3 regions of the Peribacillus sp. NPDC096447 genome follow, and region 1 is predicted to be linked to each of the others. Evidence: riboswitches for the same ligand, from Rfam matches in the RefSeq annotation. Region 1 holds a riboswitch; each other region holds the start of a gene.

Region 1 (10,264 bases):
TGTCAGTATTAACTCCAAATTAGTATGGTGGATTAAATGTGAATGGGAATGATTATGTGTTTTTTTTGTATATTCATTCCTTATTTCTGCAATTGTTTCCAAAATAAGATAAAATATATGAAGATATATCAATTTTTGCAGGAGGACCACATATGGTGTACCAGGTCAGATTGTTAAAGGGCATTTTAGAGCCTCATCGGAGTCGTTATCAGCTTCAAAATGCAGAGGCAGTCACAAAGCTTGGATTGAAATTACTATTTTTATATTTTCTTAGTCTTATAGTATTCACCATTGGTGGATATTTTGGCATTGGTTCAGAATCATTCTCAAAAGAAATCACGGAGATGAGTGCCGAAGAATTCGAAGCAGCAAAGTTGCTGATTTTGAGCGGCAACATAATAACAAGCATAATCGACCCTTCCATATACATATTTTTATCAGCTCTATTCTTTTGGATCGTTACTGATATCCCATATATAAAATTAGTCATCGTTCAAATGATTCTTTTTGTTTTGCAATTAGTGGAAAAAACATTACTCATTCCTCTATTCGTTTTAATGGATATAGGCAGCGATGCCAATCCTTTTTCATTGGGGATCATCAGTCAGTATTTTCTCAGAAGTGATTATTTCATTAACTTTTTCAGCGAAATCACCATTTTTCAATTTATTATTATTGCTCTGCAATATTTTTATTTAAAGGAGTTTTCAGAACGAAATAATTATTTGGTCCTTTTAATGATTGTTCTATTCTATCTGGCTACATGGTTTGTTAAAGCCTTTTTAGGATACATCCAAGTAGGCGTATTTGTATAAGGCGGGTGAAATGAATGAGCGGGAAATGGAAAATGGCGGCGGTCTCCATTGCGTCGATAGTGTTAATAACCGTTAACTTATACCTTATTGAAAAAAAAGAAAGCAAAGTGGAACGGACTGTTTTCGTTGAAAACTGGACAAAGGTAAAAAAAGATACAATTACGGATACTATTCAAACAAATGGGGTAATTAAACCTGTAGAAGAGTATGATATCTATTTCGACACCAAGAAAAATGATTTTAAGAAATTCCTTGTTAAAGAAGGCGATGCGATTACGGCTGGCTCCTCGTTGTTTGAGTATACGACGACCGAACTTGATGCACTTAAAGCGAATTTGGAAGCGGAGAAAACGGCAGCTGAGGGAGAAATTGCAGGGATTGAGGAATACATAGGGAAGTTGAGGTCTTATCAAGGGACCATGACCAGTAATCCTGAAAAAGCAACCATTGATGAATCGGTGGAAAAAAACTTGAAAATTGATATAACAACAAGTTCCTCAGATCTTATTAAAAGTAACATTGAGCAAGAAATGAACAAGCAGGAACTGGAAAAAAACAGCTTGAATGAAAAAGTGAAAATGCTTGACGCTAAATTAAGTTCAATTGAGGAGCAGTCAAGTGCGATCGTGTCGACCAGTGAGGCTGATGGTGTAGTTAAAAATATCAATAAAAACCTGAATAATCCTATTATATCCATTGTTTCGACAAATATGGCAATTGAAGGGGATTTCTCCGAAGAGGAAATGAAAAAGGCTGAAGTGGGCATGACTATAAAAGCAAGTTCCTCTGATTCAAAAAAGGCATTGAAAGGGACGATAGGCCGCATCCATTCCTATCCCGCTGAAGAGCCGTCATTAAAAAAAGATAACAGATTTCCATTTCAGGCATTAATCGAACCGGAAGGAGAAGAAACGGAAGCTTTGTTGGTGGGATCCAAAGTGAAACTTACTGTAATAACCAATGAGAAAGCCGGTGTACCCTCCATTCCTATAGAGGCGGTACAAAACCATAAACAGCCTTATATTTACAAATTGACTAAAAAAGGCTATGTGGATAAACATTACATTACAAAAGGGATTAAGGCTGAAGGGAAGCAAGAAATCACAAAGGGACCGTCGGTGGGTGACGTCATCCTAATGGAGCCGGATGTGGCGAAGAACCATTCTTATTTTATTACCCCAATCCAATTTGAAAAAGTGAAAGCAGCAACTTATAAAAAATTCACCTCTAGGGAAAAAGTAAGATATCTGTTACTTGGCATTTTGGAAAAATAACCGCAGAGAGGTGATGTCAAATTAGTTATTAATTATATATCAATATAACTTATATGATTAAAAATCGGGAAGAGTAATTATAGATACAATAGTCTTTAATGCAGAATATTCAGACATATTTAAAGATTTTTTCAAGAACTAATGCGAATAAATATTTACAGATTATCATTTTTAGTATAATATTTTATTATAAGTTAACTCGCTTAATCTTATTCCAAGAACGGGGGACCCATTTTTGTGGATTTTTTCCGCTAGGGGTGAATTCAGAAATGAAAGGGCATTTGTGTTTCCAATTCCTAACCCGACAGCTAACCTCGTCAGCGTCTTTAAGGGAACATGTGTGAATATTCACGCCAATAAGAAATCGACACATGAAGTGTCTTTTTTTTCGGCGTAAAGACAGAGTTTTTCAAAAAAAGAAAAATTACTTTCTTTTTATTAGTATCTTGTTTCCCTTACCGAGACAAAAATGTTTTTGCATCAAAGACTTTATGGAAGGTGAGGAAAGTAAATGAAGAAATTCAAATTAAGTTTAGCTAGCCAAATTTTTATTGGTTTAATTCTAGGGATTATCGTTGGTGCCATTTTTTATGGCAGTGAGACGGCCCAAAACTTTTTACAGCCATTCGGGGACATTTTCCTACGAATGATTAAAATGATTGTGGTGCCGATCATCGTATCCAGCCTTATCGTTGCAGTTGCCGGTGTAGGTGATTTGAAAGCGGTAGGTAAACTAGGTGCTAAATCCTTATCATACTTTGTTGTGGTAACAATGATAGCTATTGTTATTGGTTTAATTTCAGCGAATATCATCCAGCCTGGTGCTGGTGTGAATATGAATAATCTGGAACAAACTGATATCTCCACATATGTTGATACTGCAGAAACAAAGCAGCATGAATCGTTCGTTGATACACTCGTACACATCGTACCATCCAATCCAGTTAAAGCCATGGTAGAAGGCGATATGCTAGCGATCATTTTCTTCTCCGTGTTGTTTGGACTTAGTATTGCGGCCATCGGTGAAAAAGGTAAACCAGTATTCCGTTTCTTCCAAGGTGTAGCTGAAGGAATGTTCTACCTGACTAACATGGTCATGAAATTCGCTCCTATCGGTGTATTTGCATTAATCGGTGTGACTATCTCTAAGTTCGGTTTGGAATCTTTAATTCCGTTAGGAAAGTTAGCGCTTTCTGTGTACGGAACAATGATTTTCTTTGTAATTGTCATCTTGGGTCTTATTGCAAAATTTGTAGGATTCAATATCTTTACATTGATTAAACTTCTAAAAGAAGAATTGATTCTTGCTTTCTCTACTGCAAGTTCTGAAGCGGTTCTTCCGAAAATCATGGAAAAAATGGAGAAAGCGGGATGTCCGAAGCATATTGCTACATTTGTTATCCCGACTGGATACTCTTTTAACCTTGATGGTTCTACATTATACCAAGCGTTAGCAGCTATCTTCATCGCTCAAATGTACGGAATCGATTTAAGCGTGTATGAGCAAATTACGCTGATGCTAGTGTTAATGATCACATCCAAGGGTATTGCTGGTGTACCAGGTGTATCTTTCGTAGTTCTTTTAGCAACATTGGGAACTGTCGGTATTCCTATTGAAGGTCTAGCATTTATTGCCGGTATCGACCGTATTCTTGATATGGGACGTACAGTAGTAAACGTTATCGGTAATTCACTTGCGGCAATCGTTATCTCTAAATGGGAAGGTCAATTCAACCCTCCTTCCAAAAAAGAACTAGAACAAGTTTCTTAATACGAAAAATCCAGAGTGACATTTCACTCTGGATTTTTTTGAATTAAAAAGTGCTTCCTTATTTTTGGGCGATCCAGAGCGGCAATCGGAAGAGAAAGTGATGACATCATCGTTTTCATGGAATAATTCACTTCGATAAAAGCTTTCGATGACTGTAAATCTTGCTTCCTCCAGGCACTCAAGTACTTCAAGTTTAGTTGGGATATGGAGGTAAGTATCTTCTTGAAGCGTCTTTCCGGATGTGAAAATATCCCCGAATTCATAAAGCCTCTCATCTTGTTTACCACCACACCAAATCATTTCCTCTTGCTCCCGGAAGTTCAGGTAATTTTCGTTTTTATCACGGTCATGTGTTGTGAAAATGAAGAGTCCTTCAGGTTTTAAAATACGGTTGATTTCTTTTAAAGCCAATGTGCGGTTTTTTCGCTGGGGAATTTGCATTAAACCATTAAAAGCGAAGATTGCTTTATCGAATGATGAGTCGTTGAAAGGGAGGTCGGTTGCATCGCCAAGGATAAAGGGTATGTCCAGGTTATATTCATGCGCTATTTTTTCGGCTTCATTAAGCATGGCAGGAGTCAGGTCGATTCCCGTTAGATTTTGGAATCCTTTTTTATATAGTGCGAAGGTGGTTCTTCCTGTACCGCATCCGATATCAAGGATTGCATCTTCCTATATTTTTCGAATGCATATTTCTCTGATTGCCATAGACCTAATTTTTAGTTGCATCAGCATAAACGGAAGTGTCTCCAAGAAATGAATTAATGATAAAACCTTTTTCAATTTTATCCATGATCAATTCCTCCAAATCTTCATTCCTACTTTAATATGGATATTTCGGGGTTGTCGAGTGTGTTCCTTAACATTTGGGTTAATATGGAGTACATGTTTCGCATTATTCACATGATGCTGATGATGATTAATATTGGGGTTATATAACTTACGTGAGAACCCAAAAGTTTGGTAAAATAACATTATTGATTAAGAGCTCGGAGGGGGTCAGGTTATGAAGAATGATAGCAATGATATCTTATATATGTATATGCAGGCTTCCGAACGGTTTGTCCTTTTTAATGGACTCAATTTTCGTGAATTCGTCTATTCGCTGCCATATACGTTGGATTCCATCTTATTATTGAAACATGAATTCAATGGCGGGGAATACAATTTGAATGTCCTGCTAGAGAGTGCTTCATCTGAAGATATTGCGAAGCTAGTTAAAGAAAATGTCCGGGCATATGGAGATTTCTGTTGGATCGATTTTGAAGAAAGAGAAGGGTTGGATGAATTGGATGGAAGGGAAATAGCGGAACTATTATATTTAGGGCACGCAAAAACTCATCTGGATCCTCCATTTTTCCGTAAATTGAATAATCAATTTGTGTACCTTGCCCAGGATGATGGCTGGTTCAATAAAGTTTATTTTCGTTCTCTTTCGACATATTATATGATGTTAGGAAGCCTGATTCCGCTAAAGCTGGAGCTTTTAAAAGTAGAGAGGACTTGGCTTGGAATCAGAAAGAAAAGAGAGCTGACGGCGATTCCGGCAGAAATCATTTCTTCCTTGGCTCATATCCTGGCAGAGGGGCTCGTTTTTTCCTTTCGGCATGTTAAATATACAAGAACGAAAATTGAGATACCGGCATGGGTCGTAGGGGATTATTTAAACATGGATGAAATGCATGATGACTTTTCAGATAGAAATATTAAGGAGCCAGATGCCTTTATTACCTTCAATCGAAAAGAAAGGGTATGGGAAAGCGTTATAAAAAATAAATCATTCTCCTGATTATCCCAACTTCCGAGGTTCGTGGATTGGATTATTTGGCACCCTTGAATTTTTTTAGGTGTAAGACTTACCATCACATGCATAAAAGATAAGAGAGGGCGACGCACAGGATGTGGTGGTTTTAACCTGTGTTCCGCTTATAGTAATCATTGGAAAAGCGCCAATGAAGGAAGTTTCGCTTTAACCATTTTAGTGTAAAGTGATACAATGAACATGGTTAAAAGAATATTGGAGGGTAATAACTCATGAAAACTAAACTTGGTTTGCTTTATGGTGGAAAATCTGCGGAGCATGAGGTTTCTATGCAGACGGCTTTAGCAGTCATTAAAGCTCTCGATTTAGCAAAGTTTGATATATATCCGATTTACATAACAAAAGAGGGTTCATGGATTAATGGACCGAAGTTAACAGGACCTGCCGAGAGTGTGGAGGCATTGACATTTTCATCGGATAAATCGAGCTCGCCACTTGCCTTACAGGCACATTCAACTGATGAAAATAGTGAATCAACAGGGTATGACGTAATTTTCCCATTGCTTCACGGACCAAATGGAGAAGATGGGACCGTGCAAGGAATGCTGGAACTATTGAACCTTCCTTATGTAGGGAATGGCGTTTTGGCTTCATCAGCAGGAATGGATAAGGTCATCATGAAAAACATTTTTGCCCAGGCGGGACTTCCTCAAGTCAAATACACTTGGTTCATTCGTTCTGAATGGGAGAAGAATACTGAAAGTGCCATTAAAAAGGTAGCGGATGAATTGGGTTACCCTTGTTTTGTCAAACCTGCCAATTTAGGCTCCAGTGTCGGTATCAGCAAATGTAATGATGCTGATGAACTGGAAAAAGCGGTAGCGGAAGCTTTCCAATTCGATCGGAAGATCATCATTGAAGAAGGGGTCGTAGCTCGTGAACTCGAGTTTGGAATACTTGGTAATGATGAACCGTCTTGTTCGGTGGCAGGCGAAATCATCCCTAAGAAAGATTTTGCCTTCTATGATTATTCAGCAAAATATGTTGACGGTAATTCTGCAATGGTCATTCCAGCGGAGATAACGGAAAGCGAGTATGCAGCTTTATCCGAAATGGCCATTACTGCCTTTAAGTCATTGGATTGCTCTGGATTGGTTCGCGCTGATTTCTTCTTAACGAATGAGGGGCAAATCTATATTAATGAAGTGAATACAATGCCTGGGTTTACTCCTTTCAGCATGTTTCCGTTATTGTGGAAGCACACAGGTGTCGACTATCCAGCGTTAATTGAAAAACTCGTGAAACTTGCCTTGGAACGTCATCAGGAAAAACAACAAATCAAATATACAGTTTGATCATGCAGGTAATGTATCAGTAAACTCCACAATCCATCAAGCATTGATATGATGGATCCAATCAGCAGGAACCGGTGCGATTTAAACTGGTTTCTGCTTCGTTTGGTTAATGGAGAGCGATTAACGGTTCGATGAATGTAGGAGGAACAAAATGATAAAGAGAACGTTAAAACAAGTACATGAAATGGCAGAGGGATTGAATGATATCAGTCCATTCCAGTCCAAAGGAATTAATGGGGTTACCATCGATTCAAGAACGGTTAAGGAAGGATGTTTGTTCATCCCGCTTAAGGGTGAGCAGGTTGACGGCCATCAGTATGTCAAGCAAGCTTTAGATCAAGGAGCTGCGGCTTCTTTTTGGCAAAGGGATGTTCCGAATCCTCCTGATGATTTACCGATAATCATTGTCGAAAATACCGAGAAAGCGCTTCAGCAATTGGCGCGTTCTTACCGTCAGCAGTTGAATATAAAAGTCATTGGGATAACAGGCAGCAACGGTAAGACGACTACGAAAGATATGACGGCTGCACTGCTGGCCAGTACCTACAAAGTTCATAAAACAAATGGAAACTTCAATAATCATTTAGGTTTGCCATTAACAGTGCTTTCTATGGCAGAGGATACTGAAGCGGCTGTGTTGGAAATGGGAATGAGCAGCCGCGGTGAAATCGAGTTTTTATCCAAAATGGCAAAGCCTGATGTAGCGATCATTACCAATATCGGTGAATCACACTTATTGGATTTAGGATCACGCGAGGAAATCGCGAATGCGAAGTTGGAAATTGTAGAAGGTTTGGCGAAAGATGGAACGCTGATATATCATGGTGATGAACCATTGCTCCGCAATCGTATCAAAAAGGATTTTCCTGATTTAAACGTAATATCTTTTGGACGTACGGAACAAAATGATTTATATCCACAGACCATTAGCCAAGGGGCAGACAGTACCACGTTTACAATCGCAAGCGGTGATAAGGAAATCAATTATGAGATACCCGTTTTAGGCAATCATAATGTTCTTAATGCGTTGGCAGCAATCTTGGTTGCTAAAGAATTCAATGTGGATGATTCAGCGATCCGTAAAGGTCTGTCGACCATTCAATTAACGAATATGAGAATGGAATTGGTCGAGGGCGCGAAAGGGCAGAAAATCATCAATGATGCGTACAATGCCAGCCCAACTTCAGTTAAGGCAGCAGTGGAGTTGGTTGAGGGCTTATCTGGATTCGAGAAAAAGATACTTGTATTGGGAGACATGTTGGAGTTAGGGCCGCAGGAAAAGGACTTTCATTTGAAAATTGGTGAATTGATTTCCAGTGAGCGGATCGATAAGATCTTCACATATGGGCCTTTAGCCGAGTTTATTGCCAAGGGAGCGAGCAAGGCGTTTTCATCGGAGCAGGTTCGTCCTTTTCAAGATAAGCAGAAGCTTATAGAGGAACTAAAATCGTCCACACAGGAAAATGACATCATACTTGTTAAAGCTTCTAGGGGCATGAAGCTGGAGGAAGTCGTTCAAGCTCTGCAAAAATAAAAAAACATAGAAAAGGCCGTTTCTTTTTTTGAAACGGCCCTTTTATCGTGCTTAAAAAAGTGTCCCGGCAATAATGCAGATGTCATCGTTAATGACTGAATGCCTCATCCTTGAGACCAATAGCTCCTGAAGAAGGTCTTGTGTATCGAGATGGACATTTTCGATGAATTCCCTTTCGATATGGTCAGATCGGTCAATGGCGGAAGGTAGGGCCGTTTTAGAGAGTCCATCTGTATAGATGATGAAACGGCTTCCTGGTTCATACTGAAAGACTATTTTTTTTATGGGCAATTCGGGAATCAGTCCTTTTGGGGTGGCTCCTTCGTTCAAATTGAGAATTTGATTGGTGCATGGGGAATACAAAAAAGCTGAAGGAAGTCCGTAATTCACATATTCGATGAGCCGATCCTTTGTATTCACGTATGCGATGAAGGCAGTAATGCGAGCATGGTTTTTGTTTTCCCGATTAGCTCCTTGAAATAAATCCCGCATTAGTTTATCCAGTTCCTTTGTTATGAAAATGGGGTCTTTTACACGTTTGATAAGGTCGGGGATCAATGTGCGTATGGACATGTTTATAAGTGCTGTATGAATGCCCTTTTCGAATACATCGATCATTATGAAGCCGTATATCCTGTCATCAACCTCCGTCCAGTAAAATAAATCCCCTGACAGTTCACTTGAAGGCTGGGAAAGCCCTTTGACCTCTATATCTTCATTATTGATCGACAAAGGTAAACCTGAAAGTTGAATGCCCTTTGCAATTCTCAGGCTCCTTGCTGATTTTTGGTGTATCATTTCAAGCTCTTGCCCCTTCATTTTTGCCGAAAACAGTTGCAAGCTGATGTTTCGGAGTGACTTTAATTTAATCCGAATTTCCGCTGAATCGGCAGGGACGGCCATGGTTTCATAAAAGGTCTTTTCTGGTAAGGCCGGAGGGGTCTCCATTCCTGAAGTGCGTTTGTAAATGAATAAGATAGGGATTTCGTGAGATTCAGCCAAGGCGAACAAAGAAGTTTGCTGCCCAGAGTCTTTTGATATGTGTAAAGGTAAAATAAATAATGATTTCAATAAGTCTGTTGAATTCTTGAATAGATGACTTTGATTGAGTGGATCTTCCAAAAAGGTGACTTTCTTGTTCATTTTCTTTAAGATTCGACCAAAATCCTTACATAAAGGAACATCTATTGTGAATATGTTCATATAACCCCCCGTTATTTTGTTGATAGGTCAATCATACTGCATTTAGACTTATTTGCTATAATTTTTAAGCAAAAAGATGGAATTTTCAAAAATCAAATGCTCCCATATACCTGTAAATTCAATGGGGATTCATGATAAGTCCTTTCTTTTTCCAACGGGGGGGAACCGTGGAAGGGTGTTCATCATTAAAACTTATCCTTCCTGAAAAAGGTTTGTTGAAACTATTTGATTTAAACACATATCATATATAAATGGATGATCGTTTTGTGAAAAATTTAAATGGATACAGTAAGTCGACAAGAGTCCGGAATGCTCCCATCCCGAACCATGATTTTAACAGGACTAGGTTACTGTTTTGTGAAATCCCCCTAACTGGATTTCTGAAACTACTGGAACGGTTTTTAAATAAAAAAAACTGTAGGCAAACTCGCTTTCTTCGAATTTGTCTAAGTTTGAATCCACTTACGCATAAATGGATATAGTAAAACGGTGATCCTATTGATGAAATAATCAGTCCATGTGTTTTTTAGCCCATTATTGAATGAACAAG
Region 2 (10,264 bases), on a different contig from region 1:
GAAGTACTATTCATTTAATAGGAGATGTTAGTTTTGAAAATGGTAAGGGTTTTTCATTACGATGCGTTCAGCAGTAAACCGAATAAAGGAAATCCGGCAGGTGTGGTTTTAGATGCGGATGGACTGACGGAAAAGGAAATGCAGGATATAGCGGAGAAGGTGGGGTTCAATGAAACCTCTTTTCCGATGGATTCCGATATTGCCGATCTTAGAATCCGTTATTTTACACCGGGACATGAAATGAATCTTTGCGGACACGCGACAATGGCTACCATCCATGCACTGAAGACCAGGGGATTATTGGATAAAGATGAGCTGATGATTGAAACAGGAGCGGGAATATTGCCAATCAAGATCCATACGACGGCTGATCAAGATATATATATTACGATGAAGCAGGCCACGCCGCAGTTTGAAGCGTTTAACGGAGATAAGGGTGGCTTAGCCAGTTCCCTCGGCCTTGATATAGAAGATCTGGAAAGTGAATTACCTATTGTTTATGGAAGTACAGGTTTATGGACTTTACTGGTTCCGGTAAAAGAAAGAAGTTCATTTAAAAGGATGAAGGCGAACAATAGCCTGTTTCCGCAAATATTAAAGGAAATGCCAAGAGCTTCCGTTCATCCCTTTTGCCTGGAGACGTACGATAGTGATGCCCATATGCATGCCCGGCATTTTTCCTCGCCATTTTCAGGTACGCTTGAAGACCCGGTTACAGGAACGGCTTCAGGTGTCATGGGGGCTTATTTTGCAAAATACATAAAGGATGATCTTGAAGATGAAGTGCACCTGTTAATCGAACAAGGACATGAAATCGGAAAGGATGGCAGAGTTCGCGTTTCGGCTACCAAAAACGATGATACATATGATATTGAAATTACCGGGAATGCTGTCTACGTTAAAGAGTTTCAAATAGAATTCTAAAGGTTCATGCAGAAGAGGATGGGCGGTTGAATGATAAGCATACCTGAAAAAGTACGTAAAAACCCTGTGCCAAGACTTTCATGTCTTAGCACAGGGCTCTTGAAGAACTATTCGCCCCTACTCATTCCTTTTAAAACGACCGCAGTCAGAAACACGGTCACGCAAATGATTGAGGCGGATACGACAATCGCTGTCGGTATAGTCATTGGAAACTCTTCCTTTAAATGATGGTCACGCCGCTAAGATCAACCTCTGCTCCATGTAAAAAGTTGTAAGTGAGTTTATCCATCGAAGCTCCAGTAAAGTCGATTTTCTTCAAATCGGACATCTGGAATTGAACATTGATGAGTGTGGCATGCGAAATGATGCCTTTTTCAATGAAGAACCCTCGAAAATGGTTTGGTTGAATGTTTCCCCATCAAATATAAGGCCAGATAAATTACAGCTTTTAAAATCGGTTTTATTGTAAATGCTGTTCTTGAAAGTTACGCCTTTTAAATTTGCACTTTTAAATAAGGTACCAGTTAAATTGGCGTTTTCAAAGATGCAATTATCTAAGTTACTGCTTTTGAATGTGCTGTTCGTCAGGTCGGAATGGCTGAAGTCGGAACGGCTTAAATCGCAGGAATTAAACTTGCCATCATGCACCGAAACCGAGCGGAAGTCGGAATCCAATAAGCGATGCCTGGAATATCCTTGTGTGGCATCTCCCCAATAAGAGATGATGCATCCGTCCTTTTCCAGCCGTTTTAAGCTGGAATACATCGTCGCTTCCTTAATTTCATATTGCTCATTGGAATTTGTATATATCAGTTTGCTGATTTCATAACCATATTTATCGCACTTTGCAGGAGTTTTAGAATCATCGTATCTACATATCCGCTTGGAAGGGATTTATCATGTTTCATGGAAGTAGTATGTAAGGGGGTGGGGATGTTGAACAATTCGTGGAATAAAGTGATTTATAAATTTTGGTCGCCAATTTATGACAAAATCTTCAACTCTCATCTCTTTTTAGATGCCAGGAAAAGAATGTTTGAAGAGATGCATTTTCATGATAATGCAAAGGTTCTGTTTGTGGGCGTAGGTACGGGGGCCGATTTGGAGCTGATCAAGAACCTTGACCTTGAGATAACGGCGATAGACCTGTCAGCCGATATGCTAAAAAAAGCGATGGGGAAATTTGATGATGCATCGATCAATTTCCTCGAGATGGATGCACAGCATATGGAATTCGATAATGAATCGTTTGACTATATAGTGGGAAGTTTGGTTCTTTCCGTCGTACCTGATGCCAATGAATGCCTTCGGGAAATGATCAGAGTTTTAAAAGGGGATGGAAAAATAATACTATTTGACAAGTTTATTTCTAAAGATGAAGTGCTTTCACTACCCAAAAAGCTTCTAAGGCCCATCATTCGATTTTTAGGAACGGATATTGGCTTGAGGTTTGAAGACTTGTTCAGTAGACATGTTAAGAATATGAAAATTGAAGAAGATCGACCGATCATGCTGAATGGAATGTATAGAAAGATAATCATCAGTAAACGGATGTGACAGGAAGTTGGCGGAGGGATGTTTCAGAAGTGGATTGGGAGTCGGATTCATGGACATCTGGATACATCATAGGGCTGAGCTTTGTTGTTTGGAAGCTTAACCTAATTTGCTGTAAAGAGCATGTAATATTTGACATACTTATATAAAACCCATGTCCTTTCTAACATGGATAATGAGCCGATCATCGGGTTATTAAGTAAGAATGTAACATACTATCAGAAGGCTGTTCGAACGCATCTTTGATACCTTTAAATTCCAGTGATCATCATATAATCAACAAGTCCAATTGTTTCTGAACGTCCTATGTCACTCATTTTTGATGCAGCTGTTACATAGGCACAGGCCAAAATCAGTATAATTAAATGGTGGGATACAATGGGAAGAGGTGATGGTTTTGTCCGAGACGATAACAACCTATGAAGATCTATTGAATATGCTCGACTCGTTATTGCGTGAGCCAACTGGATTCTGGAATGGTTTTTATGAAGACCGCTCAAAAGGGGTTCCCTTTTTCGAAAATTTCCCTGATGAAAATTTAGTTACATATTTTGATGGTGGGTTAATCCGGCCAGGAAAGGTTCTTGAGCTTGGGTGTGGACCTGGAAGAAATGCCATTTACCTTGCTCAAAAGGGCTGTTCCGTTGATGCGGTGGACCTTTCGAAGGAAGCCCTTGAATGGGGGAAAGAACGAGCGGCAGAAAAGAAAGTGGACGTGAACTTCATTCAAAGGAATATATTTGATATGGACATTGAGGAAGGGCAATATGACTTCGTCTTTGATTCAGGTTGTTTTCACCATATTGCCCCACATCGAAGGATCAATTATTTGGACATGGTGAAAAAGGCGTTAAGGCCTAAGGGGTTGTATTCGATTACTTGTTTTGTCGAGGGCGGCATATTGGGTGGTGCCGATATTTCGGATTGGGAAGTATATAGGCAAAGAAGCCTTAAAGGCGGATTAGGTTTTACGGAAGAAAAACTCAGAAAGATCTTCAAGGATTTTGAAGTGGTGGAAATACGGAAAATAAGGAAAATGGAACAATCGGATGAAACCTTTGGGGTTCAAGGTTTATGGACGGCCTTATTTATGAAAAAGTAATTCTTATAAGAAAGTCGAAATGGGGTTTAAACGGAGGATCTGGAATCAGGTCCTTTTTTTGTTATAACGAAAAGGGGTAATTTGTTAACAAAATTTAAAAAGGGTAAACTATAACAATAAATGAACCAGAATAGTAGATGAAGGTTTTACTGAATTTTTTTTGAAAAACAGTGGTTGTATGGTTTCAAAAACAGCTGGGAAGGTATATGGAAAGAGGGGCCTTTGGGCTTTTAGATCATAAGATTTTTTAAGTATGGAAGAGGTTTTATTCGATGCTTACTTTGTTGATAATTTTTCAATACCCTGACAATGCTGATATCAGCGTTAGATTTATCGACTGCTTTTTATAAAAAATAAATAGGAGGAGTTTATGCACAGAAATCAAGAATTATATTCCTTTTTATTGGGTGTGGCAGCACAATTGACTGAGGAATGGTACGCAACATTGAATAAAAACGATAAGGCGGGGGTTTACAGCTCACTCGATCCCAAAGTGATTAAAAAACTTAAGCAGCAAAATAATGAATTCCATTTACGTTTCTTTCAGGTCTTTGATACAGAGGAGAGGGAATTCTTTGAGAAGCTTGGTGAGTGGATTGAAGATATCGGTCAGGATGAGCAGCATTTAAACACACCCATCTATTTTATATTGAGGGAGTTTTTTCGAACGCAAGAGCAATACCTGGATTATATTGACCGGTTTGTGGGATTGCATGGAGATAAATATACGCAGGCGGAAATAAATTCCTGGTATCGGATAGTGGTGAAGGTGTTCAGCGAAGTGATGGAGAAGTTTACGGAAGCGAATCATAGGTATGCTAATAAAATCATGAAAGCCCAACAGGCAACGATCGATGAATTGAGCACGCCCATCATTTCCCTTAAAGATAATACAGCGTTACTTCCCCTGATAGGCGATATTGACACGGCGAGGGGCATGTCCTTGCTTGAAAACACACTACAAAAGTGCGCTGAAAAAAATGTCACCAGGCTTTTCGTTGACCTTTCGGGCGTTCATGCCATAGATAGTGCATCCGCCCACCAGCTGTCACAATTGATTGAATCCTTACATTTGATCGGAATTCAAACAACCCTTTCAGGACTTCGGCCGGAAATAGCCATGACTGCCGTTAAGCTTCAACTGCCTTTTGATAAAGTGACGATAAAGTGACGATAAAGTCCACTCTTGCCCAAGCGATCAGTGCGATAAAATAATACATACATATCCTAGGGATGGGGATGCTCGTTATAAATTTCATCGAGAAGATCGCCATATGGCGGTCTTCTCGCATGTATAGGTGATGCTGCATTCAAAATAGGTACCGGGCTAATGAAGCAAGAGCCGAAACCTGCCGGTTATTCAATATTGGCAAAGAAGGCTAGATCTTCTTTATTGCCAACCACTAAAAGCATATCTTTTTCATGGATATCCTGATCCGGTGAGGGTGCTATGATGATTTCCCCATTACTCACGATGGCAATGACGCTGATATTATATTTTGCCCGCAAATCAAGCTCCCTGAGGCTTTTCCCCTTCATGCTCATGGGGAGGATGATTTCCTCGATATTGTATTCTTTAGAGAGTTCAATATAATTCAGCATGTTAGGGGACAGGAGTTGATTCGCGACCCGCTCCCCCATATCCCTCTCAGGATAGATGACCCAGTCGGCCCCGACTTTAGTGAGCACCTGACCGTGATTTTTATTAAGTGCTTTGGCAATGACCTTATCGACCCCAAGCTCTTTTAAAAGCAATGTAGTTAAAATGCTCGATTGCATGTCATTTCCGATGGCTACGATGACACAATCGAAATTACGGATTCCGATTGATTTCAATGCCTCTTCTTCAGTCGTATCCGCCATGATCGCATGGGTAACGCTCAGTTCCGCATTCTCGACTCTTTCCTCGTTGACATCAATACCCAATACCTCTTGGCCAGCCGTATATAATCTATGGGCCACACTGGTTCCGAATCTGCCTAGACCGATCACGGCATATTGTCGTTTTCCCATCTTTTACACTCCTTCATTTATGTTTAACCAATCATGATTTTCCCTTTTGGACGGCGGAACGGATCTGGTTTGCGCCTCATGGCGATGGCAAAGGCCAAAGTCAAAGGACCCACCCTGCCTGCAAACATCGTGAAAATGATGAGCATCCGGCCAACCGGTGATAATTCTGGGGTCAAACCCATTGAAAGTCCCACGGTGGCGAATGCTGAAGTGGCTTCAAACAAAATCATTAAGAAATCAGTTCCGCTTTCAGTGATGGTCAGCAGAATGGAGATGATGGAAACCATGAATACGCCAATGAATGTAACGGACAATGCCTTAAAGATCGTTTCACTTACAATGCGGTGCCGGAATAATACCACATCACCCTTTCCTTTAATCTGTGACCAAACCGTTCCGACAAGCGTTGCCAATGTAGTCGTTTTAATCCCGCCGCCAGTCGATCCGGGTGAAGCCCCGACGAACATCAGAAAAATGATGAGCAGTAAGGTAGGCTGAGTCAAATCAGGGATATTCAGCGTATTGGAGCCGGCTGTCCGTGGTGTAACTGACTGAAATAAAGACGATAACGTTTTACCCATGAAAGATAAAGGCTGTAATGTCTTTTGGTTACCGAACTCGAATAAAAAGATTAAAATTGCTCCGACAATCGTAAGGGTTAAGCTAGTCGTCAGAACAACCTTCGTATGCATGGATAAACGATGGGTATCACGGTATTCGTATATTTCATTCATCACGATGAAACCTATTCCGCCAAACGTGATGAGGAAGACGACCGTAAGGGTTACGAAGGGATCCGATACATAAGGGGTCAAGCTCCTGAATTCCCCCATTAAATCAAAGCCGGCATTATTGAAATTCGATATGGAATGAAAAACCCCGTAATAGATTGCTTTGCCGATTGGCATGTCAAAAGAAAAGCGAATCGATAAGATAAGGGCACCTATGCCCTCAATGATGGCCGTGAAAATTAAAAGCCGCTTCACTAACCTGACTACACCTGCCATGGATAGATTATTTAAGGACTCCTGCAAGAGTAACCTGCCTTTTAAAGAAATCCTTTTACCTAATAGGAAAAAGAAAAACGTCGCAAATGACATGAATCCTAAGCCGCCTATCTGAATCAGTGTTAAGATGACCAACTCACCAAAAGTGGTGAAGGTCGTTCCCGTATCCACTACGACCAGTCCTGTTACACATGTAGCGGAAGTCGAGGTGAATAAAGCATCCAGAAAAGAAAGGCCATTGCCATTTTCTGTGGAAATCGGCAGGGTCAATAAATAGGACCCGATAAGTATCAGGATGGCAAAGCCGAGTACAAGTATTTTTGGCGGATCCAACAAATTTTTTGCTTTTATCAAATTGATCATCCCTACCTATAAAAAAATTGAGTGAAACTGTATGATATTTTAATCATCAATCTGCTTTCAGAATCTTTTTAAAGGCATAATAAAAAGACCAGCGAAAACATCGAACAGTTATTTTGCCACAAAAAGCGTGAAAAAAAACTCCCGAAATAGGCGGTCTTATGACCTCCTTCGCTTTAGCCGACGAAGTTAGCTGACGGGTAGGATGGCGAAAGAGCTGATCTCATCCCTTCTGCAAGGCAGAATTAACCCCAATTGATTGGGTCCTCCGTACTCAATTCCATTGAGTTTAGGCCGAAATGCATTAAATTGATAAACGTATTCTACTCCCATCATTTAGTAGTTGTAAACCCCTAAATGGTAAAAAAATATTTCTTTAACAAAACTGAAAATTTACGTTTTATTTACATTTAAAAAACGTATTGACAAATATTAGTTAGCACATTATGATAGGTTCGATTAATCCGATTATGATAACCAGCATCGATGTACTTTATTCAATACTTTCAAGCAGAACACGCTATTTGCCAAGCAAAATTTGTAATATATATATTATGTTTCTTTTGTAAATCATAAAGAAAAAAAGCATTGCATTCGTATTTAAAAATTCAATACATTTTATTAAAAAGGCGGGCAATTATGGAGAAGACGTTCAATAGATATGTTATTAATGCTACAGGTAAAGGTGGCCAGACATATTTAACACAATGCCAGGATAAAGATGCACTAAGGAAATGGATAGCCGATCATGAGGATCAAATCATCATGGATGAGTTAAGGATAACGGATAAGAAAAAGAATCCGTTTTTAAAATTATTTTCTCTAAGGTAAATCAACTAAATCCCAACATCATTAGCGGTATTCAATTATGAAATCCCTGTGTCCTATCCGGGAACGCTGAGCGAAAAATCCATATCTTGTTTTTCCTTTTAAACTCATTTATTTTGAATGAGTTTTTTTGCGTCATTTACATTATAAAAACATTAATGTTAAAATTTAGTAATGAAGAATGTAGAGGTAAAGAGGAGAAAAGTAAATGAAATGACCACTTTCCAAAAGAGCCTCGAAAGCAGCCGAGGATAGTTGGGGATGTATGGTGACGCATAGAGGTGGCACCGCGAATTGACCTCGTCCCGAGACGCATTGCTTGGGGACGGTTTTTTTTATTGTTCGGTCAAGAGGGAGAAGCGATGACATTCAGAAATACATTAGTATCCTGGAAATATCCTTCCATTCTATTGTGCGGAATTGGTATCTCCAACATCGGTTCTTGGGTTTATTTCATTGCACTTAATTTAATCGTTCTGGATATGACTGATTCAGCCTTGGCGGTAGCTGGACTTTATATCGTTAAACCGATGGCTGCCATATTTACGAATGTGTGGGCAGGCAGCGTGATCGATCGGATAAATAAGCGGAATCTAATGGTGGCACTTGACCTTTTTCGAATGGTATTCATAGCCTTGCTGCCATTGACTTCTTCTATTTGGGTCATCTATTCCCTTGTCTTCGTGATCAATATGGCAGGGGCCATGTTCGTAACAACATCAAGGTCTTATATAACAAAATTAATACCTGTTGAACAGAGGAAACGATTTAACTCATTACGAAGCTTAATTGATTCTGGAGCTTTTTTGATTGGACCAGCGCTAGCGGGTATCCTTTTCTTGATCGGTACGCCCGTTTTAGCGATTTATATTAACGCGGCAGCCTTATAGTTATCCGGTATCATCACTCTATTCATGCCTAATCTTGAAAAGGATCATCCCTTTGAACAATCCAGTCATTACCTGTCATGGACCATCATGAAAAAGGATTGGGTCATCGTCCTGGACTTCAGCCGGAAATCTTCCTATATCATGCTCATTTATTTCTTATTCAGTTGCATGGTGGTGATGGAAACGGCCATCGATTCCCAAGAAGCGGCGTTTGCCAAGGCCGTGCTCCTTTTGTCGGACAGCGATTACGGATACCTTGTAAGCATCGCCGGGGCAGGCATCATTGCTGGTGCCATTGTCAATGCCGTATTCATCAGTAAAGTGAAAATCTCGCACATGATTGGTCTTGGATCTTTATTTGTCTCGATAGGTTATTTGATCTTTGCCTTTTCGAATTCCTTTTCACTGGCAGCCATCGGGTTTTTCATCATTGCCTTTTCATTGGCTTTTGCCAACACCGGCTTTCAAACCTTTTATCAAAATAATATTCCGGTTGAAATCATGGGCAGGGTCGGAAGTGTTTTTGGCTTGTTAGAAGCTTTATTGATCATCATTACTACCGCAATTGTTGGTGTTTCAGCCCATTTCATTTCGATTCGGTTCGTGGTGATTTCAGGTTCCATGATCATGTTCGCTTTTTCAATTTTATTGTCGATGCTTAGTATGAAGACCTCCAAGAGGAGGTATAATTCCGTTGGTGATGTAGAGGTAGAAGCGAAGGAAAAGATGTAATCCGATTTAAAGGCATGTTGATGGAACATGCCTTTAATTAATCGTTCATTGGATGAATGTGCGCAATTGGCTAATGAAGTTCAAGATTTGAAAATGGATTTTCGCCATTTCTTCCACCGTTTGTTCTTCACAGTTCTCCAACCACTCCTGTATCACCCCTAAAATCGCCGATGTCAGGAAGGCGTGCATATACATGCGGAATGCTTCATCTTTAGCTGCTGGATGCAGGCTGATCAAACGCTCCAACAGTATTTCACCGAATACCCGCTTTATTTTTTTTGCAAAAGAAGGATCGCCCTGATCACCAAGAATGGCCCTTAATGCGTGAGCATGTTCACTGATGAATTGAAAAATCGCTATGAAAGGCGGGTAAAGCTGTTGTTGATGAAGAGCCAAAAAAGCCTCTTTTGGCAAAATGGCAGTAATGCGGGTTTGAAGTTCATTTAACAATTCCTGCTGTAAGTGATCCATCAATTCATATTTATCTGTGTAATGCAAATAGAATGTGCCCCGATTAATGTTTGCACGCTCTGCAATTTTCTTCACTGATACATGTGAGAACCCCTCTGCTTCAACGAGTGCAATAAAATGATGTTGTATCTGCTTTTTCGTCTTTTGTACCATATCCTCATGAATCGATGCCATGGAATGTCTCCTTCACTAAACATTTTTCCAAATGTGTTGATTGTATTAGAACGAATGCTACCTTAGAATGATGATACACTCAACACCGTGTTAATTAAAGAGGGAGGATGTGTGTGTGCAATGAAAAATGCGATTTCCATTGAAGGAATTGCTAAGGGTTTTCATCAGAAAAAGGTCATTCAGCCATTGAGCTTGAATATTGAAAAAAA
Region 3 (10,264 bases), on a different contig from region 1:
CAATCAGTTCAAGTCCTTGCATAAAAATGAATAAGGAGATGTTTCATATATGTCAGGTTGTGATGGCGGTTTTGGATTTGGCGGAGGTTTCGCCTTTATAGTCGTTTTGTTTATCCTTTTAGTAATTGTTGGAGCCAGCACTTGCGGCGGCGGATATGACGGCCGGGGCACCCAGGGTTACGGAACATACTGCTGAATAACAAAAAAACGACCATTCAAGGTCGGTTCCAGTTTGTAGACAAAAGTGGTTCGGAATTAAAAAATTCCCAATCCAATGAAGACTTTAGACAAAAGGGTCTATCTATAAGTTAAACAAAGTTGATTGGAACGGAAGGTACGAGACTCCTGCGGGAAAAGTGAGTCCAGGGGAGACACCGCAGGTGCAAAGGCGCCGAGGAGGCTCCCGGACCGCCCGCGGAAATCGAGTGCCTGTAGGCAACGTTCAAAGTGTACATAGCGGGAAAAGCTAACGAGACTATCCGTTTTCATATAAAAAGGGGAGAGGGGGCGGCTGTAGGTGTTCGGTTTCTTGTATCGGTTCAATTTCGCTTAGAAATTCCAAATAACCGGTATATACCTGCGAGGCCATCCCTAAATAGTGCAATTCAGTGTGGATGATTCCCTTCCTTGGTGAATGGAGCATATACATTTTTTCATCCCTCCTTTCAAAAAAGAATAGGCCAGTCTGTTAAAGGAGTTAATCCAACCAATATGAATGTTATGTTTATAGGGGTTGATTTCTATCACTTTAAAAATTGGATGCTCCAGGCTCGGAGGCTTCTGCATCTCTTTCTTCTATTACCATGCGCAGTCCACTCTTGGGTCTGAGTGTAAGGGATGGAAGGGGGGTCACTTCATGATGATCAGGTGCAAGCTTTATCCTATACCGCTTTGCAATGCAGGCCAGGACAAACACCGCTTCCATCATGGCAAAATGATTGCCGATACAAACCCGCGGCCCTCCGCCAAATGGAAAGTAAGCGAACGCAGGCAGGCTTTTCATGAAGTTATTTTCAAATCGCTCAGGAATAAATGATTCCGGTTGATCAAAATACTCTGGATCATGCTGCATCACATAAGAACTTATTAGAATCATATCGCCTTTTTTAAAGCGATATCCTCCTATTACGACATCCTCCGTCACATCACGGGATAAGATATACAGTGGCGGGTACAGGCGAAGTGTTTCATGAATGATATTTTGAGTGTATGGTAATTTCATGAAGTCTTCAGGCTTGGGTGTCCGGTGACCGATTATGCTATTCACTTCACTGAAAAGCTTGTCTTGAATTTCTGGATGCTTCGAAATTGCGTACATTGCCCAGGAAAGAGCATTTGCTGTCGTTTCATGACCTGCAAGGAAAATAGTCATTAATTCATCACGGACCTGATGGCTTGTCATACCCAGTCCGTCGTCGGCATCACGTGCGTCCATCAGGATCCCAAGCATGTCTTCATGTTTTACTGTGTCGTTCTTCCGTTTTTCAATAATGCCGTAAATCACTTTATCAAGTCTTTGTATCGCCTTTTTATATTCACGGTTGATTTTGGTAGGTACCCATAATGGCATACGGAAAATCTTTCTCATCCTTTTGACGGTAATTCTTAAAGCGGTTTCCAGCGGTTTTCCAACAATTTCATACCCATCCTTGAATTCCATGCTGAACATCGTCTTGCTGATTATCCCGAGAGTGATGTCCATCATATCCTTCGTTATGATCCGTTCCTCATCATGTTGCCAAGTTGAAATATAATCCATTGTGGTATCAATCATATCCTTGGCGTATTGGCTAATATGATTCTTTTTGAAAGAGGGTTGGATAAGCCTTCTCTGTCGCATATGAAAGTCTTTTTCGCTTGTAAGTAGACCTTCACCGATAAGCGGTTTTAAAACATTGAAGTCCTTGGATTTGATGAAGGATTTTTGTTTTGTTACGAGTATTTGTTTTATTAAATCAGGATTTAAAACGTGATAAACATTTTGGAATGGGCCTAAACGGAATTTAGCGACTTCTCCATATTCCTTGGCCAATCGGGTCAGAAAACCTATTGGATCTGCTTGAAACTCCTTTGTATGTCCGGAAATCAGCCTTCCTTTTGGAACCTTTGGAGAATTAAGGAAGACATCATCATCGTGGTTCAATGTGGTTTTTCCCCTTTCTTTAAAATAATTACATGTAATCATTCTATGAGGATCAGCTAAATTGGTTTGGACAAGTCGTGAAAGAAAGGGCGGATAATTCTATGGAAGTAATAAGGTTATATAAGATAGCCATAAAAAAACTCTGGCTGAATAAAGCCAGAGTTTTTCATGAAAGCTTTAGATTTAATGATGTGGGATTTAACTTCTTTCTTCATCGTCCCTATGTTGGAAACGATCATTTTTTTCATTAATGGGCCCGCCAAATTCTGCATTGATATCCTTAACCACTTGATCTAAAAATTCATCTGATATTATTGGATTATTAGTTTTTTTATGCATGTACAATCCTTTCTGGATATAGTTGTTTGGATAATAATGAAGGATACGTTATCAACATAACCTCACTTTTAATAAATTATTCTCTCTTTGTCCAACATTTTCCCTTGCATTTACATCTCACGGAAGCATTTATAAAAGACTGTTATATTTAGCTTAGTGATTATGGTACGTGGAAGTTACCACCAAATGGGTGAATCCAATGTGGAAATAGCCCAATCACCTCTAGGTAATTGGGCGTGGATTATATTTATTCATTATGGGAACAGCTGCCTTATATATGTTATTAGCTGATCACGAAGTTCAGGTCGTTTCATGGCGAAATCTATTGAAGCTTGAAGGAAGCCGAATTTATCGCCGACGTCATATCGATTTCCTTCGATGATATACGAGTATAATGGTTCCTTTTCTAACAAAAGGTCTAAAGCTTCGGTAAGCTGGATCTCCCCCTTCCGATCGGGCTGTACGGTTTCAAGGATTTCAAAAATCTCAGGTGATAAAATATATCGGCCAATAATCGCCTGTGTTGATGGTGCATCCTCCACTTTTGGCTTTTCCACTAAGTTTCTTACCAGAAATAAATCCTCATATCGTTCTTTGAAATTTACGATCCCATACTTGGAGACATCGGCAGGTGACACTTCCTTACATCCGATAATGCTCGCTTGAACCTTGTTATACCGTTCCATTAACTGCTTCAAAGCTGGAACCTGGCTATCCACGATATCATCACCTAACAGGACGGCAAAAGGTTCGTTACCAATAAAAGTTTTGGCACATAATACTGCATGGCCCAGACCTAAAGGTTCCTTTTGTCTTACATAGTGGATATCCACCATGTTGGAAATGTTCTCCACGATCTTAAGCAGATCATTTTGACCTTTCATTTGCAGAAGCATTTCTAGTTCAATGGATTTATCGAAATGATCTTCAATGGCACGTTTGTTTTTACCCGTAACGATGATAATATCTGTAATCCCTGATTGAACCGCTTCCTCGATAATATATTGAATGGTCGGCTTATCGACAATGGGCAGCATTTCCTTTGGTTGAGCTTTCGTAGCAGGTAAAAATCGAGTTCCTAAACCGGCTGCTGGAATCACCGCTTTCTTTATCATAGCCCAGCCCCTTTTTAAGGTTCTTTTATATGCTTTTTGTTCTACCCTTCATTTTATGTGGCCATTGGTTGACCTATATCAAAAAAGGTTAAAATAAATCCCTGAAAAAGAATAGATTTACCTTTGAAGCAAATATTATGGATATATGAATTTGGTCAAGAGGTGTATATGTTGCCAATTGAAAAACAAGAGAGAAAACAAATCCTTTTTGCCTTACTCGTCATTGTTTTATATCTTTCTCCTTTATTCATCCTTGGAGAAAATGCGCATATTCGCGTACATGATAATTTGGATTCCAACCTTGCCTGGTATAAAGTCCTTTCAGAAAGCGGTGAGTTATTCGGTGCGATAGACGCCAAAATTCCCCAGATCATGAATGGTCTGCCCCGAAATGCCTTTGGCAGTGAGTTCAGTATTATCGTGTGGCTTTATGCACTTTTTCCGACAATGGCTGCATATGCAATAAGTCAGGCATTAACAAGATTCATTGCATTCTTTGGTATGTATATTTTATTAAGGAAACATTTGGTTACAGGAAGCCGATCAGGTTGGATCAGGGTTGGGACATCCTTGGCCTTTGCCCTTACCCCATTTTGGCCATCGGGAATGCTCAGTACACTTGGGATGCCGCTTGCACTTTGGGCTTTTTTGAATATTCGCAGCAAGGACCATTCGTGGAAGAATTATTTGGTCCTTACACTTTTACCGCTTTATTCAAGCATCGTGCTTGGTTTTTTCTTTTTCCTTGTTGCAATGGGCTTTCTTTGGCTAACGGATGTGATCAGGAGAAAAGGGTGGAATATAACGTTCCTTCTTTCGATTGTGTATATGACCTTCATTTTTGGTTTGGTGGAGTATCGTTTGGTATCTTCATTTATTTTTGATTCGGAGCCAAACAGCAGAGATGAATATTTTCACGCAAGGCTGCCGCTCGATTGGGTCATACAGCTTACTTTCAAAAATTTCGTTCTTGGACATACGCATGTCATGACTGTACATGCGCTTATCATCCTGCCGATTACAGTCTTTGCCCTTTATATCATTCTGACCAAAAAACTGTGGAGACAGGAAAAGGTATATGTATTTTTATTCGGCTTGAACTTTGTACTCTCAGCATGGTACGCATTCTGGTTTTATAAAGGCTGGGTTCCTTTGACGGAAAGGTTTCACACCCTGGATACCTTTAATTTTGCCAGATTTCACTTTTTAAGGCCGATGGTGATTTACTTGGGCTTTGCCCTCGCGATAAAAATCATTTGGGAACACAGCGATTATGCTAAGAAAACCCTCTCTATTTTCATCGCCGTTCAAATTATGATCTTAATGGGCTTCAATGAAGAAATCACTTACAATAAAAAACCATCTTTTAAAGAGTTCTATTCAGAAAGCCTTTTTCAGGAAATAAAAGATCATATTGACCTTCCACAGGAAGAGTATCGTGTTGCTAGCATTGGGCTGCATCCTGCAATCGCACAATTTAATGGATTTTACACGCTTGATAGCTATAACAATTTCTATCCGCTTTCTTACAAACATCAATTTCGTCAAATAATTGAAAACGAATTGGCTAAGAATAAAAATATCAGAATTTACTTTGATGAATGGGGAGGACGTTGTTACCTATTTACCGATGAGCTTGGAAAGCATTATATGTTCAAGAAAGGCTCGAAGAAAGAGCTGGAAAATTTGGACCTTAATATGGATTCGTTTAAAGGATTAGGTGGCAAGTATATATTTTCTGCCATCCCAATCAACAACGCGAAGGAAAACGGATTGGTAATAGATAGGGTTTTCACAAAGAAAGGAAGCATATGGAAAATTTATTTATACAGAGTCATGTGAAAAGGGGGGAATAGAATGAATTCACCGATAGTAACGATTGTTGTACCTTGTTATAACGAAGAAAGCGTATTGCAGGATACCATTTCCCAGCTTTGTGGATTGATGAGGGGATTAGTCGAAGAAAACGTTGTTTCTGGTCAAAGTAAAATTCTGCTGGTTGATGATGGAAGCAAAGATCAAACTTGGAAGATCATTTATAAGGAAACGATCAATAATGAATTTGTTCGCGGGCTAAAGCTTTCCCGGAATGCAGGACATCAAAATGCACTCCTGGCAGGATTGTTTACAGCCAAGGAAGCCTCGGATTGTGTGATTTCCATTGATGCAGATTTACAGGATGATATTCAAGTCATCCCTGAATTCATTCGGAAATTCAATGAAGGATGTGAAATCGTATATGGTGTCCGCCAGAAAAGGGACCTTGATTCATTTTTTAAACGAACATCTGCAACCGGTTTTTATAAATTGATGAACAAGATGGGGGTTAACCTTGTCTATAATCATGCCGATTTCAGGCTAATGAGCAAAAGGGCAATCGCGGAGTTGGAACGATTTGATGAAACGAATCTTTTTTTACGGGGGATTGTCCCACTCATTGGGTTTAAGACGGACTCTGTTTATTATGACCGAAAAGAAAGATTGGCTGGAGAAACGAAATATCCATTTAAGAAGATGGTTGCTTTTGCGCTTGATGGCATTACTTCCTTTTCAGTTACACCGATCCGGCTTGTATTATGGCTAGGATGTCTTTCCTTTTTCATTAGCTTACTCTTTGGGTCTTACTTTTTATGGTTAAAGTTTTACGGGCAGACCGAATCTGGTTGGACCTCATTAATCACCTCCATATGGTTGATCGGCGGACTGCAGTTGATTGCTGTCGGCTTGATTGGGGAATATATCGGTAAAATCTATAATGAATCCAAACGCCGGCCTAAATATATTGTTGATCTAGATCTATTTAATCCGCTCGATTTAAAAAAACGGGAGCAACTAGACGATGAACGGAACAGTATTGAAAAACTATCTAAAACACACTAACTCCTTTATCCGTTTTTTATTGGTTGGAATAGTCAATACAGCGGTTGGACTTTCCATCATGCTTTTTCTTATGAATGTTCTTGAATTATCTTACTGGGTCTCCACCTTTTTCGGCAATGGTACGGGAGCTGTAACGAGTTTTCTTTTGAACAGGACTTTTACCTTTAAAAGCGATATAGAATGGCGGCGAGGAGTTGCCCGTTTCTTTTGCGTCATCCTGATTTGTTATTCCGCCGCTTATTCTATAGGCCAAGCTATTGCAGAATCACTGGAAGGATCCGTTCATTTATCCCTACAACAAAATTTGGCTGTTCTCATAGGAACAATCTTTTATACAGTGCTTAACTATCTTGGCCAGAAATACTTTGTCTTTAAAAAAAGCAATTTGAGACCCATTCAAGAAGGAAGGAATTAATTAGGGTGAATCAGTGGAATAGTGCCCCTATTGGACGGGAATTAAAGCGGAATTTGATATTTAATGCAAGTTTACCCTTTTAATGACGATCCGAGCTGGGGCAGATCTGGTTAATTTCTTTCATCGCCATCTCCATGATGCTGGTTATCTTTTCCTTTTCGAACCACCTTTTGTTCATTGACTCCTGGATTATTTTACCTTTATTTACCTCCTTTCCTACCTTCGAATCATGTCATTGCATGACTTATGTAATATACGTCAAGAATAAAACCTCGCTTACAAAGAATAATTCTATTTTTGTGTAAAATTTTCATTTACTTTTCCATTTCACGGGAGTATGATAATCAACAGTTTCATATTTCTAAATCGCTTAAACCTTATGGTGCGGGGGACCCGTTATTGGGATTGTTTACAATCCAAGGGGTGAATCCTTTTTAAAAGGTAGGGCTACTCTTAGGTCCGAATCCGACAGCTAACCTCGTAAGCGTTATATGAGAAGGAAAGTGGAGCTTGTTAGACAAAAAAAATTGATGTCTACAGGTCTATTTAACTATGACTTGTAGGCATTTTTATGTTTCGTCTTGTTTTTCGCTACAGCTGGGTAACATAAACTTATAAATTAACTTTGGTGGTGAATTCTTGATGTTATCTTCTATAAAGAGGTTCTTGATTGGGAGGCCTTTAAAGTCAAATGCACTTGGTGAACAAAAGCTTAACAAAACAAAGGCTTTGGCGATATTATCTTCTGATGCTTTGTCTTCGGTTGCATATGGGCCGGAGCAAATATTGATCGTCCTGATCACGGTCGGTGCTGCAGCATTCTGGTATTCAATCCCTATCGCGATCGGAGTATTGATCTTGTTAACTGCTTTGATTTTGTCCTATAGACAAATCATTTTCGCTTATCCGCATGGCGGGGGGGCCTATGTGGTTTCAAAAAACAATTTAGGTGTCAATCCAGGGTTGATAGCCGGAGCATCCTTATTGGTTGATTATATATTAACGGTCGCTGTAAGTGTTTCTGCTGGTACGGATGCCATCACGTCCGCTTTTCCCGGCCTGCATGATTATAATGTCGTCATAGCCATCATTTTCGTCATTCTACTTACAATCTTGAACCTAAGGGGGGTTACGGAGTCGGCATCTGTTTTGGCCTATCCGGTGTACCTATTCGTTTTAGCATTGTTCATCTTGATCGGTGTTGGAATTTACAAGATTTTGACGGGAGGAGTCTCACCGGAATTGCATGCGTCAATCGGGACACCGGTAGCGGGCATCAGTTTATTTATACTGCTAAGGGCATTTGCATCAGGAAGCTCCGCATTGACAGGGGTCGAAGCGATTTCCAATGCAATCCCGAACTTTAAAGATCCAGCCCCGAATAATGCTGCGAAAACTTTAATAGCTATGGGTTCCTTGCTAGCTGTATTATTTTCGGGAATCGTATTCTTAGCCTATTATTTAAGCATTGTTCCTAGCGCAGAGGTAACGGTCGTCTCCCAGATTGCTGAGGAGATCTTTGGACGGAATTTCATGTATTTCTTCATTCAAGGTACGACTGCCTTGATCTTGATACTTGCGGCAAATACTGGCTATTCGGCTTTCCCTCTGCTTGCGGTAAATCTGGCGAAGGATAAATTCATACCAAGGGCGTTTACGATCAGAGGGGACCGATTAGGGTATTCCAATGGAATTATCATACTGGGACTTGCATCCATCATTTTAATAGTGGCATTTGAAGGACATACAGAAAATCTCATTCCGCTTTATGCGGTAGGCGTATTCATTCCATTTACGTTGTCCCAGACTGGCATGATTGTTAAATGGGTTCGAGAAAAGCCAAAAGGCTGGATGATGAAATTAACCATTAATTCAATTGGTGCCATAATTAGCTTGATCGTCACGATGATATTCTTTTTAACCAAATTTAATCAGGTTTGGCCTGTTTTGATTTTTTTACCTATCATCATTTTAATTTTTCACCGAATTAATAAGCATTATAAAGCAGTCGGTGACCAACTAAGGATAACAACATGTGAGCCGATCTCACCAATTGAAGGAAATATCATTATTGTCCCTGTGGCAGGTATAACTCATGTGGTTGAGAACTCTTTAAATTACGCAAAATCTCTTTCAGCACATCAGGTCATTGCCGTTTATGTCGCTTTTGACAGAGAAGATGAAAAGAAATTCGGAGAAAAGTGGAAAAAGTGGCAGCCGGATGTCAGACTCGTTACGCTGAATTCATATTACAGAAGCATCATTCAGCCATTGACTAAATTTGTGGATACAGTTGAACATAAGGCAAGTGAATCCAATTATAAAGTTACGGTGATCATCCCACAATTCATTCCGAAGAAGGGCTGGCACAATATACTTCATAACCAATCAAGTTTACTGATCCGCGCCTACTTACTTTATAAAAGGAATGTGGTTATTACGACAGTGCCATATCATTTGAAGAAATAAGTTCCATATCTATAACTGGAAGCAAACCTACATAGGTTTGCTTTTTTTATAATCTTATAAAAAAGACAGCAGTACAGGTTTCTTTTCTCCAACTATCGCTCCCGATATTTATCAGCATCGGAAAGCCCTCTTTGTGTTGAACACTATTTTTGCAAAAACACTTCATAAAATTACCAAGGGTCAATCCAAATAAAGCGAACATATTAAAAAGAAGACAAAATGAAATTTAGTGCTTAGTTTTGAACTTACATATATGGGGGTTGAAAATGGATATATTATTAGCTCTCTTGCCAGCAATATTCTGGGGAAGCATCGTTTTATTTAATGTGAAACTCGGGGGTGGGCCCTATAGTCAAACACTGGGTACAACGATTGGCGCCTTGATTTTTTCAATAGGTGTTTATATTTTTGCCGATATTAAGTTGTCATTTCTGGTGTTTGGAGTCGGGGTTGTTTCTGGATTGTTTTGGGCCGTTGGACAAGCTAATCAGCTTAAGAGCATTGATTTAATGGGAGTATCCAAAACGATGCCGATATCTACTGGAATGCAGCTCATTTCAACGACTTTATTCGGGGTCATCGTTTTTAACGAATGGTCTACAATGAAAGCGATCATTTTAGGCGTCTTGGCATTAGTCTTCATTATTATAGGAATCGTCTTGACCTCACTGGAGGATAAAGAATCAAAAGAGGGAAAATCGGGAAACTTGAAGAAAGGAATTGTTATTCTCCTCATCTCGACATTCGGTTATTTGGTTTATGTGGTCGTGGCCCGTCTTTTTGATGTTGATGGATGGTCAGCATTGTTCCCTCAAGCGATAGGGATGGTGATAGGCGGTCTATTATTGACTTTTAAACATAAACCGTTTAACAAATATACGATTCGCAATATCATTCCGGGAT

What was found. Region 1 has a riboswitch for cyclic di-AMP ahead of ACIQZD_RS25290 (cation:dicarboxylate symporter family transporter). Riboswitches for the same ligand answer to the same signal wherever they lie in the genome.
Region 2: linked by a shared signal. The riboswitch ahead of ACIQZD_RS21225 (TrkH family potassium uptake protein) and the one ahead of ACIQZD_RS25290 (cation:dicarboxylate symporter family transporter) in region 1 are both predicted to bind cyclic di-AMP.
Region 3: linked by a shared signal. The riboswitch ahead of ACIQZD_RS06120 (APC family permease) and the one ahead of ACIQZD_RS25290 (cation:dicarboxylate symporter family transporter) in region 1 are both predicted to bind cyclic di-AMP.

The regions. Positions count from the first base shown of each region.
Region 1 covers NZ_JBIWEV010000015.1:6,604-16,867, forward strand. Annotated here, with positions in the region: gene ACIQZD_RS25275 (diacylglycerol/lipid kinase family protein) at 1-23, shown strand, start outside; gene ACIQZD_RS25280 (hypothetical protein) at 153-815, shown strand; gene ACIQZD_RS25285 (efflux RND transporter periplasmic adaptor subunit) at 830-2,089, shown strand; cyclic di-AMP (ydaO/yuaA leader) riboswitch at 2,280-2,427, shown strand; gene ACIQZD_RS25290 (cation:dicarboxylate symporter family transporter) at 2,601-3,860, shown strand; gene ACIQZD_RS25295 (class I SAM-dependent methyltransferase) at 3,843-4,523, opposite strand; gene ACIQZD_RS25300 (hypothetical protein) at 4,867-5,649, shown strand; gene ACIQZD_RS25305 (D-alanine--D-alanine ligase) at 5,895-6,977, shown strand; gene ACIQZD_RS25310 (UDP-N-acetylmuramoyl-tripeptide--D-alanyl-D-alanine ligase) at 7,129-8,511, shown strand; gene ACIQZD_RS25315 (PP2C family protein-serine/threonine phosphatase) at 8,563-9,714, opposite strand.
Region 2 covers NZ_JBIWEV010000006.1:312,060-322,323, forward strand. Annotated here, with positions in the region: gene ACIQZD_RS21190 (PhzF family phenazine biosynthesis protein) at 34-924, shown strand; gene ACIQZD_RS21195 (hypothetical protein) at 955-1,152, shown strand; gene ACIQZD_RS21200 (pentapeptide repeat-containing protein) at 1,240-1,818, opposite strand; gene ACIQZD_RS21205 (class I SAM-dependent methyltransferase) at 1,861-2,481, shown strand; gene ACIQZD_RS21210 (class I SAM-dependent methyltransferase) at 2,876-3,580, shown strand; gene ACIQZD_RS21215 (STAS domain-containing protein) at 3,951-4,751, shown strand; gene ACIQZD_RS21220 (potassium channel family protein) at 4,937-5,593, opposite strand; gene ACIQZD_RS21225 (TrkH family potassium uptake protein) at 5,617-6,954, opposite strand; cyclic di-AMP (ydaO/yuaA leader) riboswitch at 7,124-7,266, opposite strand; gene ACIQZD_RS21230 (hypothetical protein) at 7,600-7,791, shown strand; partial or broken gene ACIQZD_RS21235 (MFS transporter) at 8,151-9,410, shown strand; gene ACIQZD_RS21240 (TetR/AcrR family transcriptional regulator) at 9,456-10,055, opposite strand; gene ACIQZD_RS21245 (ABC transporter ATP-binding protein) at 10,176-10,264, shown strand, end outside.
Region 3 covers NZ_JBIWEV010000001.1:1,221,529-1,231,792, reverse strand. Annotated here, with positions in the region: gene ACIQZD_RS06160 (YjcZ family sporulation protein) at 50-196, shown strand; gene ACIQZD_RS06155 (hypothetical protein) at 476-649, opposite strand; gene ACIQZD_RS06150 (cytochrome P450) at 749-2,143, opposite strand; gene ACIQZD_RS06145 (bacitracin ABC transporter ATP-binding protein) at 2,342-2,482, opposite strand; gene galU (UTP--glucose-1-phosphate uridylyltransferase GalU) at 2,737-3,597, opposite strand; gene ACIQZD_RS06135 (DUF6044 family protein) at 3,766-5,439, shown strand; gene ACIQZD_RS06130 (glycosyltransferase family 2 protein) at 5,455-6,477, shown strand; gene ACIQZD_RS06125 (GtrA family protein) at 6,437-6,892, shown strand; cyclic di-AMP (ydaO/yuaA leader) riboswitch at 7,250-7,395, shown strand; gene ACIQZD_RS06120 (APC family permease) at 7,535-9,361, shown strand; gene ACIQZD_RS06115 (RhaT/GlcU family sugar-proton symporter) at 9,628-10,264, shown strand, end outside.